DNA from 3 places in the Gracilibacillus thailandensis genome. Region 1 is predicted to be linked to each of the others. Evidence: riboswitches for the same ligand, from Rfam matches in the RefSeq annotation. Region 1 holds a riboswitch; each other region holds the start of a gene.

Evidence for each region. Region 1 has a riboswitch for S-adenosylmethionine ahead of GH715_RS18075 (methionine biosynthesis PLP-dependent protein). Riboswitches for the same ligand answer to the same signal wherever they lie in the genome.
Region 2: linked by a shared signal. The riboswitch ahead of GH715_RS18915 (acetyl-CoA C-acyltransferase) and the one ahead of GH715_RS18075 (methionine biosynthesis PLP-dependent protein) in region 1 are both predicted to bind S-adenosylmethionine.
Region 3: linked by a shared signal. The riboswitch ahead of GH715_RS11010 (methionine ABC transporter ATP-binding protein) and the one ahead of GH715_RS18075 (methionine biosynthesis PLP-dependent protein) in region 1 are both predicted to bind S-adenosylmethionine.

The regions. Positions count from the first base shown of each region.
Region 1 is NZ_WJID01000072.1:14,781-19,000, reverse strand. Features, by position in the region: gene GH715_RS18080 (aminotransferase class V-fold PLP-dependent enzyme) at 365-1,531, opposite strand; gene GH715_RS18075 (methionine biosynthesis PLP-dependent protein) at 1,533-2,618, opposite strand; SAM riboswitch class I at 2,693-2,795, opposite strand; SAM riboswitch class I at 2,958-3,058, shown strand; gene GH715_RS18070 (inorganic phosphate transporter) at 3,185-4,220, shown strand, end outside.
Region 2 is NZ_WJID01000082.1:8,527-12,746, forward strand. Features, by position in the region: gene GH715_RS18910 (acetoacetate--CoA ligase) at 1-1,520, opposite strand, end outside; gene GH715_RS18915 (acetyl-CoA C-acyltransferase) at 1,517-2,683, opposite strand; SAM riboswitch class I at 2,990-3,095, opposite strand; SAM riboswitch class I at 3,177-3,291, opposite strand; gene GH715_RS18920 (lipase family protein) at 3,488-3,736, shown strand; gene tnpB (IS200/IS605 family element RNA-guided endonuclease TnpB) at 3,805-4,220, opposite strand, start outside.
Region 3 is NZ_WJID01000032.1:28,821-33,040, reverse strand. Features, by position in the region: gene GH715_RS11020 (MetQ/NlpA family ABC transporter substrate-binding protein) at 1-821, opposite strand, end outside; gene GH715_RS11015 (methionine ABC transporter permease) at 852-1,520, opposite strand; gene GH715_RS11010 (methionine ABC transporter ATP-binding protein) at 1,513-2,538, opposite strand; SAM riboswitch class I at 2,627-2,733, opposite strand; gene GH715_RS11005 (SIMPL domain-containing protein) at 2,878-3,546, opposite strand.

The sequences.
Region 1 (4,220 bases):
AATAAGCAAAAAGGATGTCTTTTTTTCCATTAAATATAAAAGGTATTAGCATTACCTTATAACATAATCTACGAAACATCTTCTAAACATAGATTATCTTCCAGAAAATCAGGTGCTGAGTGGACATCTGTTCCGTTATAGGCGACAAAAGTGCTTTTTTCTTAAGCCCTGAGGACATCTATTCCGCTATTCATTGAAATTAGCGTTAATTAAAGCCAAAATGAACCGAATAAGGGATTAAATGTCCGCTAACGCCAAAAAAATGGTGTTATTGTGTCAAATAACGCACTAAATGTCCACTCAACAAATGCTTCCTATAACTATATCGAATTAGTTAAACATGAATATAGTAGAAGATATTCAATTAGAGTACCCCTGCTTTCACTGTTAAAGCATGTTTAAAGTCTGCGATAAGATCTTCTACATTTTCAATCCCTACAGATAAACGGAATAGTCGTTCACTAATACCTCTAGCTTCTCTTTCTTCCGCTGGCATTGCAGCATGGGACATGGTAGCTGGGTGTGATAAAATCGACTCGACTGCACCAAGGCTAACTGCGAACACAGGAATAGATAATTGTTCTACAAAACTTTTGGCATCGACATGATCCTTTATTACAAAAGATAATACGGCACCTGGGCTAGAAGACTGTTTGGCATGAATGGAAGAGCCGGGATGATGTTGTAAACCTGGATAATAGACATGTTCAATTTCATCATGTGAATCGAAATATTCAGCTAGCTTTATTGCTGATGCTACACTTCTAGAAAATCTCGGTTCCAACGTCTTCATACCTTGCAATAATTGATAGCAATCTTTTGCGCCAAGAATCGCACCATAGGTGTTTTGGACAAACTTCAGTTTAGCGGCCAGTTCTTCATTCTTGGTAACTGCTAATCCGGCAACAATATCACTGTGACCAGATAAAAATTTAGTAGCGCTATGTAAGACGATATCAACACCTAGATCCAGTGGTTGTTGGTGCAGAGGGGTCATAAAGGTATTGTCTAAATACGTTAAACATTTGTATTTCTTTGCAAGTTGAACTACTTTACTAATATCGGTAATTTGTAATAATGGGTTTGCTGGCGTTTCCACGTAAATAACCTTTGTATTTGACTGAATAGCTGCTTCTATTTCTGCAGGATTTGTCATATCAACAAAAGTATGTTCTATCGAAAATTGCGTTAATAATTGCGTGACAAAACGAAAAGTACCGCCGTAAACATCTTTCGTAATGACGATGTGATCACCAGCTTGTAACAGCATAAATGCCGACGATATCGCGGCCATACCAGAGGAAAAAGCAAATCCTGCTGTCCCATTCTCCAATTTGGCAATCGCAGCTTCTAATTGGTCACGTGTAGGATTACCTGAACGACTATAATCATAATCACCAAATTCATTGAATTGCTGCTGATGATAAGTGGATGATACATAAATTGGCGGGTTAACCGCACCTGTATGTTTTTCCTGATAGCCTTGCTGATTTCCTCCATGTGCAAGTGTTGTTTCTTTTGAATATCCCATCTTATTTCCCTCCTAATGCTTGTTGGATATCTTGTTTCAAATCTTCCACAGCTTCAATCCCAACAGAAAATCGAAGTAATGTATCACTAATTCCCCGTCTCTCCCGTTCTTCTTTTGGAATATCTGCGTGGGTTTGGGTTGCTGGGTAAGTAATAAAGCTTTCTACTCCTCCTAAACTTTCTGCAAATGATATAATTTTTAATTTTTCTAGAAACGGAGAAACTAACGATTTATCCTGTACTCGAAAACTAATCATAGCCCCTTTACCAGGGTATAGAACTTCCTCGACCAAGGATAGTTCTTTTAAAAATGCAGCCAATTGTCTGGCGTTTTGTTGTTGCTTCTCCAAACGAAGTGACAATGTTTTCATTCCTCTTATTAAAAGCATTGTATCCAGTGGTGAAAGTACGGCACCAATGGCATTGTGGAGATAGGTTAATTGATCACCTAATGTAACATCCTTTACTACGACTAGTCCGGCGAGTACATCATTATGTCCACCTAAATATTTGGTAGCGGAATGAATCACAATATCTGCCCCTTGTGTTAAGGGCTGTTGTAAATAAGGTGTGTAAAAGGTGTTGTCAACAATAAAGAGTAATTGATGCTTCTTTGCCAATGTAGCTAATTTCTCGATATTAATTTCCATTAAAAGCGGGTTAGTTGGTGATTCTATGAAAATAGCTTTCGTTCTTGGGCTAATATACTGCTCCATTTCTTCTACATCTGCATATACTGGTTTGATGTTATAAGATTCCTGAAAATGCTGAAACAATCGATAACTTCCACCATAAATGTCCTCGGTTACAATTATTTCATCATCTTGCTTGAATAAGGAGAAGACAAGTTGGATGGCAGCCATACCTGACGAACAGGCGTATCCTTTTGCCCCTTTTTCTAATGTTGCAATCGCATCTTCTACAATTTCCCGTGTAGGATTTGCTGTCCGTGTGTAATCATAACCAGTTGACTGTCCCAGAGATGGGTGTTGGTATGCAGTTGATAAATAAATAGGTGCTTCTACTGCACCAGTACGCGGATCTTTCCGATTACCTATTTGCGCAAGAGTAGTTTCGATATTGTTCATTTTGCTCCATCCTTTCTAAAATAAAAAAAAGAGGTCTTCGATAAGTAGAAGACCTCCTTGATTAAGGTTGCATTCTCTTATCTTTGGTAATATACCGTCTGGATTTAGCACCATACAATTGCATTGCTGGTTGCTGAGGTGTCATCGGGCCAGTCCCTAGACCTCTCTCGATAAGATATTGTAATTATGGAAATATAATACAAACATCATACAACATTAAGGAAGTAATTACAAGGTAAATCTTAAAAAAATATTTATATGGAATCCATTGACAATTATGAAAGAATGGCTTATAGTATGTACATTATCAACAGTGGAAAAAAATGAAAATAACATATGATCTTATCAAGAGAGAAGGAGGGAACTGGCCCGGCGAATTCTCAGCAACAGGCTAAAAAGCACTGTGCTACTTCCAGCAGGTATTACTTGGCAGATAAGAGGAAAACTCCTACTTTATCGTCAAGTAGGAGTTTTCTATATTTATAATCCAAGTTTTCCTATTGGGATAGGATATTTATACTAAAAATAATTCCACTTTATTGTAGTGGTGAAAGTTGGGATCTGAGATGTTAGCAATCATCGCGATATTAGCTGCTTGTCTATTTGCCTTTAATATTGGAGCGAGCGGTTCAGCAGCTAGCATGAGTATTACGTACGGCACTAAAGTAATCAAGCAACGTAAGTACGCGTTAATCATCGCAGGAGTAGGTGCTGTTACGGGTGCTATACTTGGAGGTCAGCATGTTACGAATACGCTTGGAAAAGGTATCATCTCCGAAGAAATTTTAGATGTAAGAATTGCTTGTATTATTTTAGTTGTTTCCGGTTTTACATTGTTAATTACGAATTATATTGGAATTCCGTTATCCACGAGCGAGGTAACAGTGGGAGCTATCATTGGAGTTGGCCTCAGTTATCAACAACTGAATCTTCAAATGGTATTACTCATTATAGCTTTTTGGATCATTATACCAGTTGCGGCTTTTTTAATCACACTGTGTCTTGAAAAAATCAGAAAAAAAATAAATAATAAAATAAATTATCGGCCACCAGTAAAGCTTTTAACTTTTTTATTACTGTTAACTGGTATAATTGAAGCGATAGCTGCTGGTATGAATAATGTAGCAAATGCATTAGGACCGTTAGTAGGCGCAGGGATTACTTCGATGGAAATGGGTTTACCTTTGATGGCGCTCATTGTAGCATTAGGTAGTATTTTGTTTGGTGGCAGAGTATTAGAAACCAATGCCAAAAAGATTACCTCACTGACTTTAGGAAATGGTATTGTGATTTCCGGTGCAACAGGAGGTTTGGTAGTAGTTGCCTCCTTATTAGGTATTCCAATACCGATGACCCAGGTAACTACTTCGGCGATAGTCGGGATAAATGCCAGCAAACAATTTAAAGAAGTTTGGAAACAAAAAATTATCCATCAAATAGCGAAAGTATGGATTACATCGCCAATCGTATCATTAGTGATTGCCTTTGGCTTAACAGAAATAATGGTTCATCAAAGTTTTGATCAAGTGATACTGTTAGCGTTAGCCATTATTGCTACTTATATTTTAGTCAGATATCGAGAAAAACCAACAAAAGCTAATA
Region 2 (4,220 bases), on a different contig from region 1:
TGATCAATAGTTTGTTCAGCAAAATCTCCGTGTGTCCAAATACCTGGTCGTTCAGCAAAATAGTTATTACGATAACGCTCATCACCATTCTCACCATAAAATGTTAATGGCATGCTTGGGAAAGGTTGTGTACAGACTAGATCTCCCTTTTGACCATAGACAGGTGCATTGCGGTCATCTAACACTTCCATCGCCATCCCTAATGCTTTACAACTAATCTCTCCGCGGATTACTGGATGAACTGGAGACCCCATAACAAAACATCCAATAATCTCTGTACCTCCTGAAATAGATGCTAAGTAAAGGTCTTCTTTTATCGTTTCATATACCCAATCATATTGTTCAGCTACTAGTGGTGCACCACAGGAAAGAATACTCTTTAAGGAAGTTAATGGATACTGATCTTTCAACACAACATCTGCTTTCATTAATGAATCTAAATACTTGGGACTCGTACCAAAATGTGTCAGTCCGATTTCTTCCGCAATATCCCATAAATGTGTTGGATTGTCTGGAAGTACCGGAGCACCATCATATAACAAAACAGAAGCATTACTCGCCAAACCTGATACGAGCCATGGATACATCATCCATGCTGTGTTGGAATACCAGAACAGTACATCTTCTTCATGTACATCACAATGCAATTGGTGTTCTTTCACATGTTGTAATAACGTACCTCCTACAGAATGAACAATTGCCTTTGGCAGTCCTGTCGTACCAGATGTATAAAGGATATAAAGGGGATCACGGAATCCAATCCTTTCAAATTGCGGTTTCTCTGCATCGTTATCGAGTAAGGATGACCAAGTGATTGTGTTAGGTAGTTCACCAGCAATCGTTATAACGTGATTAATACTAGCAATCTGCCTGATTGTTTCTTCTACTTTATCCGAAATATCAAAAGGTTTTTGTTTATACTGATACGTTAGATTGGCGATTAGAACTTTCGGTTGCACTTGGCCAATTCGATCGATTATTCCTTTCGCACCAAAATCTGGTGAACATGAGGTCCAAACTGCTCCAATTGATGTCGCAGCAAGTAAAGCAACTAATCCTTCTATATTATTAGTAGTAATCCCCGCTACACGATCTCCTTTTTTCACGCCTAATTGTTTTAATCCATACTGTGCCTTTGCAACTTGTGTACGTAAGTCATGATAAGTAATCTTCGCTGTTACACCTGTTTCATCTGCTTGATAGGCGGCAATTTGCTTATCTTTACCTTTTAGTAGATTCTCCGCAAAGTTTAATTGAGCATCAGGGAAAAAAACAGCATCTGCCATTGATTCACCTTGGAGATAGAATCTTTCCCCTTTTTCGCCGATAATACTGGCATAATCCCAGACACTAGACCAGAAATCTCCAATATTCGTGATCGACCAACGGTGTAATCTTTCATAAGGAAAAAGTGCCTGATTAACAGATTTCGCAAAAGCTTGAAGATGTGAATGTTCCATATCTTTTTCTGCAGGTTCCCATAATATCTGACTCTTCTTATCTATTGTTTGAGTATTCATTGTTTTCCCCCTTTCTTTGGTACTTCAATAAGAATGGCTATTCCTTGGCCACCACCGCCGCATAGAGAAGCGATTCCTTTACCACCACCACGTCGTTTCAATTCATGTGCTAATGTTAAAACTAAGCGGAAACCAGTACCTCCAAGCGGATGCCCAATTGCAATTGCTCCACCATTGACGTTTACTTTGTCATATCCAATATTTAACGCTTTACAGCTGGCGATCACAACACTAGCAAACGCCTCGTTTATTTCAAAGAGTTCAATATCTTCTACTGTCAATTGCTGTTTATTCAATACTTTTTGAATGGCGTCTGCCGGCTTTGTTTGAAGACTAGCATCAGGTCCGGCCGTTTCCGCCCAGTCGATAATATGTGCAAGTGGTGCTGTTCCAATTTGTTCAGCTTGTTTTGCTGTTGTAACAATTCCAAGGCTTGCTCCATCTGTCATTTGCGAAGCATTACCTGCTGTAATCGTTCCATCTTTTGCAAATGCAGGTTTCAAATTCGCTAATTTATCAACTGTTGTCTGTGGGCGTATACCTTCATCATTTGCTAACACACCATCGATTGGAAGAATTTCCTCCTGCAATAGCCCTTTTTCAAAGGCACTAGCTGCTCTTTGTTGAGACAGAGCTGCAAATTGATCTTGCTCTTCACGGCTAATGTTGTATACACCATTATATTGTTCTGTTAGTGCGCCCATCGATTGATCACTTAATGCACACCACAGCCCGTCATGTAGCAACGTATCAGTAATCGTCTGGTGACCTATACCTTTGATCGATCGAGTCGGGATAATATGTGGTGCATTAGACATTGAGTCAAAACCACCAACAATATAAAATGACCCTTCTTCTAATTGAGTACGGCGCACTGCATCAATAACAGAAGCAACCCCTCCAAGACAGACATTATTTAAGGTGATCGCCGGTGTACTACTATTAAGTCCAGCTTGATGTGCAACTTGCCTAGCAGGGTTTTGACCTTGACCAGCCTGAATAACTTGTGCTAACAATACCCCATCTATCTGAGGAATTGCAGCATGTTTTTCCATTAAGTAATGCAACGGATGGCTTGCTAATGATACTGAATCAATTTCTGCAAGGGCACCGTTCCATTTTCCAAAAGGTGTCCTGATCCCATCTAAAATAACAATTGACATATATGTGATTACTCCTTTTTCTTTTAAATTAAGAAAAGCGCAGAGCGCCCGCTTAAAAACGTAGCGGCTGGAACTAATCAACTGAGATAAAGGAATCACGGTGAGTTTACGAACCGATGATGACTTTCACCTAAAGGCATAAGTGCGACTAAGCCTCTGGTTTCACCAATCGGCAAGTCTTCTTTATCGTAGGACAATTCGTGAAGTCGCCTAGTTTTTGGGCGCTCGGAGCTACATCTGTGCAAATTTTATACTTTCCTTACAAATAAAAAAGCCCTCTTCGATAAAAAGAGGACTCTACTACTCTTCTTATCTCTCAGGAGTACTCCTGTTGGAATTAGCACCTTTTAAGCAATCGCTTAATGGTTGCCGGGTTTCATTGGGCCAGTCCCTCCACCTCTCTTGATAAGCTTATAGATATAATGTTTGTGATTCTTATAATAAAAAAATCTCTCTATATCGAGATAGAGAGATACATTACGTAACGATGAATCTCTTATCTCTTCTAAGTGAAAACACTCAGACGGAATTGGCACCTATATTAAGTAAAACACTTAATGGTTGCCGAGGCTTCTTTGGGCCATTCCCTCCACCTCTCTTGATAAGACAAGATTAATGTTCAGTTTTCATATCCTAGTAATACACTGTACTTTACATGCTTTTGTTGGAATTGTCAATATATTTCGACAATTAAAAGAAAGTAATTACGTAAATATTCAATCGCTTTCAAAAATAGGAAATATTATACAAACAATATCAATCCTGTGGTAAAATAATCCATATAATATACTAAAGGAGGATTATATGAAATCTATCAAACTCTCGTTTATCGGCTTGCTGTTACTTGTATTACTTTTTAGTGTTCCTACAACCACAATGGCACAAGAGGAATCTGGGATTGACTTTGACAAGCCTGTTGTTCTCGTTCATGGTATAGTTGGTGCACCGTACAATTTCTATAGTATCGAACGAAAATTAAGAAGTATTGGGTACGACAGATCTGATTTGCATGCGTTGAACTACCCCCACTTAACCTCCTTTCAGGATGTTTGAAGTGGGGGATTCTTGGGAACAGAGCGTACTTATTAGGTTATTTCTTCCCTAACAGTGGTTTCTCTTCTTTACCAAGCTATCCCCGTAGTCCCTACGGTTTTATTGGTTGTTGAAGCCGAAGCTATCATTCGTAATCCTTCGGCTAGAATATTTTTGCTCGCATTGACATCTCGATCGTGGTGCGTATGGCAAACTGGACAAGTCCATTCCCTTATCTCAAGCGACTTTTTGCCATCGTGATATCCACAAGTAGAACATAGTTGACTGGATGGAAACCATTTACTTATTTTCACGATCGTTTTGCCGTACCATGCTGCTTTGTATGTTAGCTTGGATACAAAGCTCGACCATGATACGTCAGCGATAGATTTTGCTAGTTTATGGTTGCGCAACATGCCTTTCGTGTTCAAGTCTTCGATACAGATTACATCGTGGTTTTTGATAAGGTCTGTACTTAACTTGTTAAGGAAGTCGGCACGTTGAT
Region 3 (4,220 bases), on a different contig from region 1:
ACATCTACTAATGTTTGGAGTGCTTCATTATCTTCATCTTCAGAACGAGCAACAATTAAGTTAGCATATGGTGAGTCAGGACTTTCAAGAATGATGGCATCTTCTGTTGGTACTAATCCATGTTCAATTGCATAGTTCGTGTTGATTGCCACAACTGTATCTTCTTCTCTTTCATAATTTTGCGTTAAAAGCGCAGGTTCAATACTTGTATCAAATTCCAAGTTTAATGGGTTTTCTACAATATCTTCAACTGTGGCTTCAGTTGGATCAACATCTTCGTCAAGAGTAATAAGTCCTTCTTCTTGTAATAGTAACAAATTACGACCATGGTCTGGAACATTACGACTCATAATAATGGTTGTTCCTTCTTCAATATCTTCTACACTTTCAACGTTTTTAGAGTAAAATCCTATTGGTTCAATGTGAACTCCACCAAGGTCGACAAAGTCATAACCTTTTTGTTCTTTTTCAGTTTCCAAGAATGGCGTATGTTGGTAATAGTTAGCATCCAATAATCCACTATCTAAGTCTTGGTTTGGTAGTACATATTCTTGATATGTTTCAATTTGAAGCTCGATACCTTGTTCCTCTAATAATGGTGCAGCTTGTTCAAGTACTTCAGAGTGAGGAACTGCTGACGCCCCAACAACAATCTTTGTTAACTCTTCATTTTCTTCAGTTGCACCTTCATCGTTAGTTTCTTCTGTGTTTTCTTCACTATTGCTAGTGTCTTCTGCACCTTCCTCATTGTCTGCTGTACCACATGCTACAAGTGCTAAAGACAGTAATGCTGTAAGTAAAAAAATAATTAGTTTTTTCACAATAGATCATCCCTTCTTAAATTTAAAATTTTATCTTTTATCTATCACTTTGGATAGGAAATCCCCAATAAATTGAACAACAAACACGATAACTACAATAAATACAGTACAGAGAAATACTACATCAAAATCCCAGCGTTGGAAACCTTTCATATAAGCAAGGTCACCTAATCCACCAGCACCAATTACACCTGCCATCGCTGTATAGCTGATTAGGGCAATTAATGTAACGGTAAGCCCAGAAATAATCGCTGGCATCGATTCAGGTAATAATACTTTAAAAATAATCGTAGAAGCTTTTGCTCCCATAGATTTCGCAGCCTCGATAACCCCTTTATCCACTTCTTTCAAACCGATTTCGACAAGACGTGCGTAGAAAGGAGCTGATCCAATAATTAAAGCAGGTAACGCCGCTTTCCAACCACGAATTGTACCAATTAAAAAGTCAGTAAAAGGGAAAAGTAATAAAATTAATATAATAAATGGTATTGCTCGAAATACGTTAACAATAGTTGCCGAAATAAAGTTTATCCATCTATTTTGCCAAAGGTTACCTTGGTCAGTTAGGAAAAGCAATAATCCAAGTATAATCCCAAGAACAAAGGTACCAATACCGGCAAAAATGGTCATGTATAGTGTTTCCCAAGTAGCTTGCCACATATCATCCATTACTACATTTGGAAATAATTGCTCAAACATGTCTTAACACCTCTACTTCCACTCCGGTGCCTTCTAGAAAAGTAATAGTCTCCTCTAAGATTTTTTTATCACCATTTATTTCAACATATAGGGTACCATATGCCCCTTCCTGTGTTGGCGCAATCGATCCTTGTAAAATGTTTATCTCAACATCAAATTTCTTAGCTACTTCACTAATAACTGCGCGTTTTGCATTATTTCCTATAAAGTGTAATTTGACAACCTCACTATCTTCCTTGTCATTAATAAATTCTACTAAGTTTTCCTTTTCGTATTCTAAAGGATTGAGTTGCTGTACAAATCGTTTGGTCGTTTTTGATTGTGGTTTTACGAAAACATCTAGTACGTCACCTGTTTCCACAACATTACCATTTTCCATTACAGCAACACGGTGACAAATCTTTTGAATAACGTGCATTTCATGTGTAATTAATATAACAGTTAGGTTTAACTTTTTATTAATAGATACTAACAAATCTAGGATATCATCGGTAGTTTCAGGATCTAGCGCTGAAGTCGCCTCATCACAAAGTAATACTTCAGGATCATTGGCAAGTGCTCGAGCAATCCCTACACGTTGCTTCTGTCCACCACTTAATTGTGATGGATAAGCATTCTCTTTTCCTGCAAGTCCAACAAGATTAATTAACTCTTGTACTTTCTTTTTTTGCTCTGTTTTCGAAACACTAGCGATTTCAAGTGGAAATGCAATGTTATCGAAAACGGTTCGAGACCATAGCAAGTTAAAATGTTGGAAAATCATACCTATTTTTTGGCGTTTTTTACGTAATTGGTTCGTTGACATTTTGGTAATATCTTTCTCATGGATAACAACCGAGCCATTGGTTGGCTCCTCTAATCGATTAATTAATCGAACGAAAGTACTTTTACCAGCACCACTATAACCAATAACGCCAAATATTTCGCCTTGTTCTATATTAAGTGAAACATTATCGACAGCTTGCACTTGTTGTTTTTTTGTTTGATAAAGTTTCGATAAGTTTTTTATGCGAATCATTCTTTCACTCTCCTTCGTTTACAATATCGTAAACACATAAAAAAACCTTTCTGCACTAAGAGGACAGAAAGGATGATTATTCGTTGTCCTCTTATCTTTCAAAGCATAACGCTTTGATGGATTTAGCACCTATCAGTGTAAACTGACGGTTGCCGGGTTTCATAGGGCCATTCCCTCCACCACTCTTGATAAGAGCTTTCATATACAATTCATAACCAATATAATATCATCACGGATGACATTCGTCAATTCTTTTTGAAAAAGTAAAACTATTCAGAAATTTGGAGAGGAGGAGAGTTTGTGAGTGCAAGAAATAGATAGGGAGAGCATCGAGTGTACCTAATAACGAAATTCAGCTTCCACTTTAGCTTTAATCGCTAGTCTACCTGGTTCGATAGGGGTGATAAGACTGTCTGTGGAAACTCCTAAAACTACTGGTCGGCTTTCACTTTCTTCACGTCTGGAAATTTCTTTTAAGGAATACGGAATAGAACTAATGCTTACACCTAACTCCTGCGCAATAATGCTAGCTTTTATCTGCGTATTTTCCACCGCTTTTTGGAGCGCTTCTAGATAATATCGATCTTGATTTGCTACCGTTAATTGAATGTTACGGACAGTATTTGCACCGTAATCAACGGCTGTATCAATGATTAGTCCAACTTTGTCAATTGGTTCGATAATAACCTCTAACAAATTCGTTACACGATAACCTCTAAAAATTTGAATGCCTTCATCATAGTCATACTGAATATCCATCCGGTAATCATATGTCTGGATATGATGACGGGGGATATTCTCTTGAAGCAGTGCTTGAATAATGTTGTTGGTAGACTCAGCATTCTCGCGTTGCGCTTTTTGGAGATTGGAATCTTCTGTTATAACGCCAAGGGTAACCACTGCTTGATTTGGTTCAACTGACACCGTACCATCGCCTGTTACTAGTATCGAATAATCAGTCTGACGTACTTGTGAATGAGACCTTATATTTGGGTTAGCATAATACATTGTTTTCACCTTTTCTTGTTTATTATTACTTCTACTTTATTCGGAATAAGGTGAATACATGCTTTTTCATACTAAAAAAGAAACTGAGAAATAACTAGTCGAGATAATCGGGACTTGCTTTTCGTAGTAAAAAAACCGCACAACTAATGCAAAGCAGTGGAGAATATAGGGAATAGATCTATTTTGATAAACGTCTTGCATATCAGAAGTATAAAGAGTATAAAAACAGCTAAAGATAAAAGTGGATTTTGAAAAAACACCTAAAAAACGTGCTATGCAATGTTGATACGGATTTTCCACAGTATGAACTCCTATTAAATTAACCTCCATTAATGAAAATTTCACGTGGGAAAAAACAGTATGTTAAAACCGTTACATTCAGGGCAGATGATAAACAAATGAAAATTATATAGTCTAATATTAAAGTAATGGATAAAAAGATAATTGTTCAACTAATGATTAATGTATGCGCACTTACAGATACAAATAACCAGTACATTGGGTATTGCAATCAATATACGGTTTCCAAGAATAAAATAAACGGCACACCCACTGTTAACATAGATGGACCAAACTATACCCATTAGCTTCTTTTCATGGTATAGCGACAGGGGTATCGCCTTCAGAAATACCTCTTTCCCATTTCGGAGGGGGCTAAAAATGCTCAGGGTGAA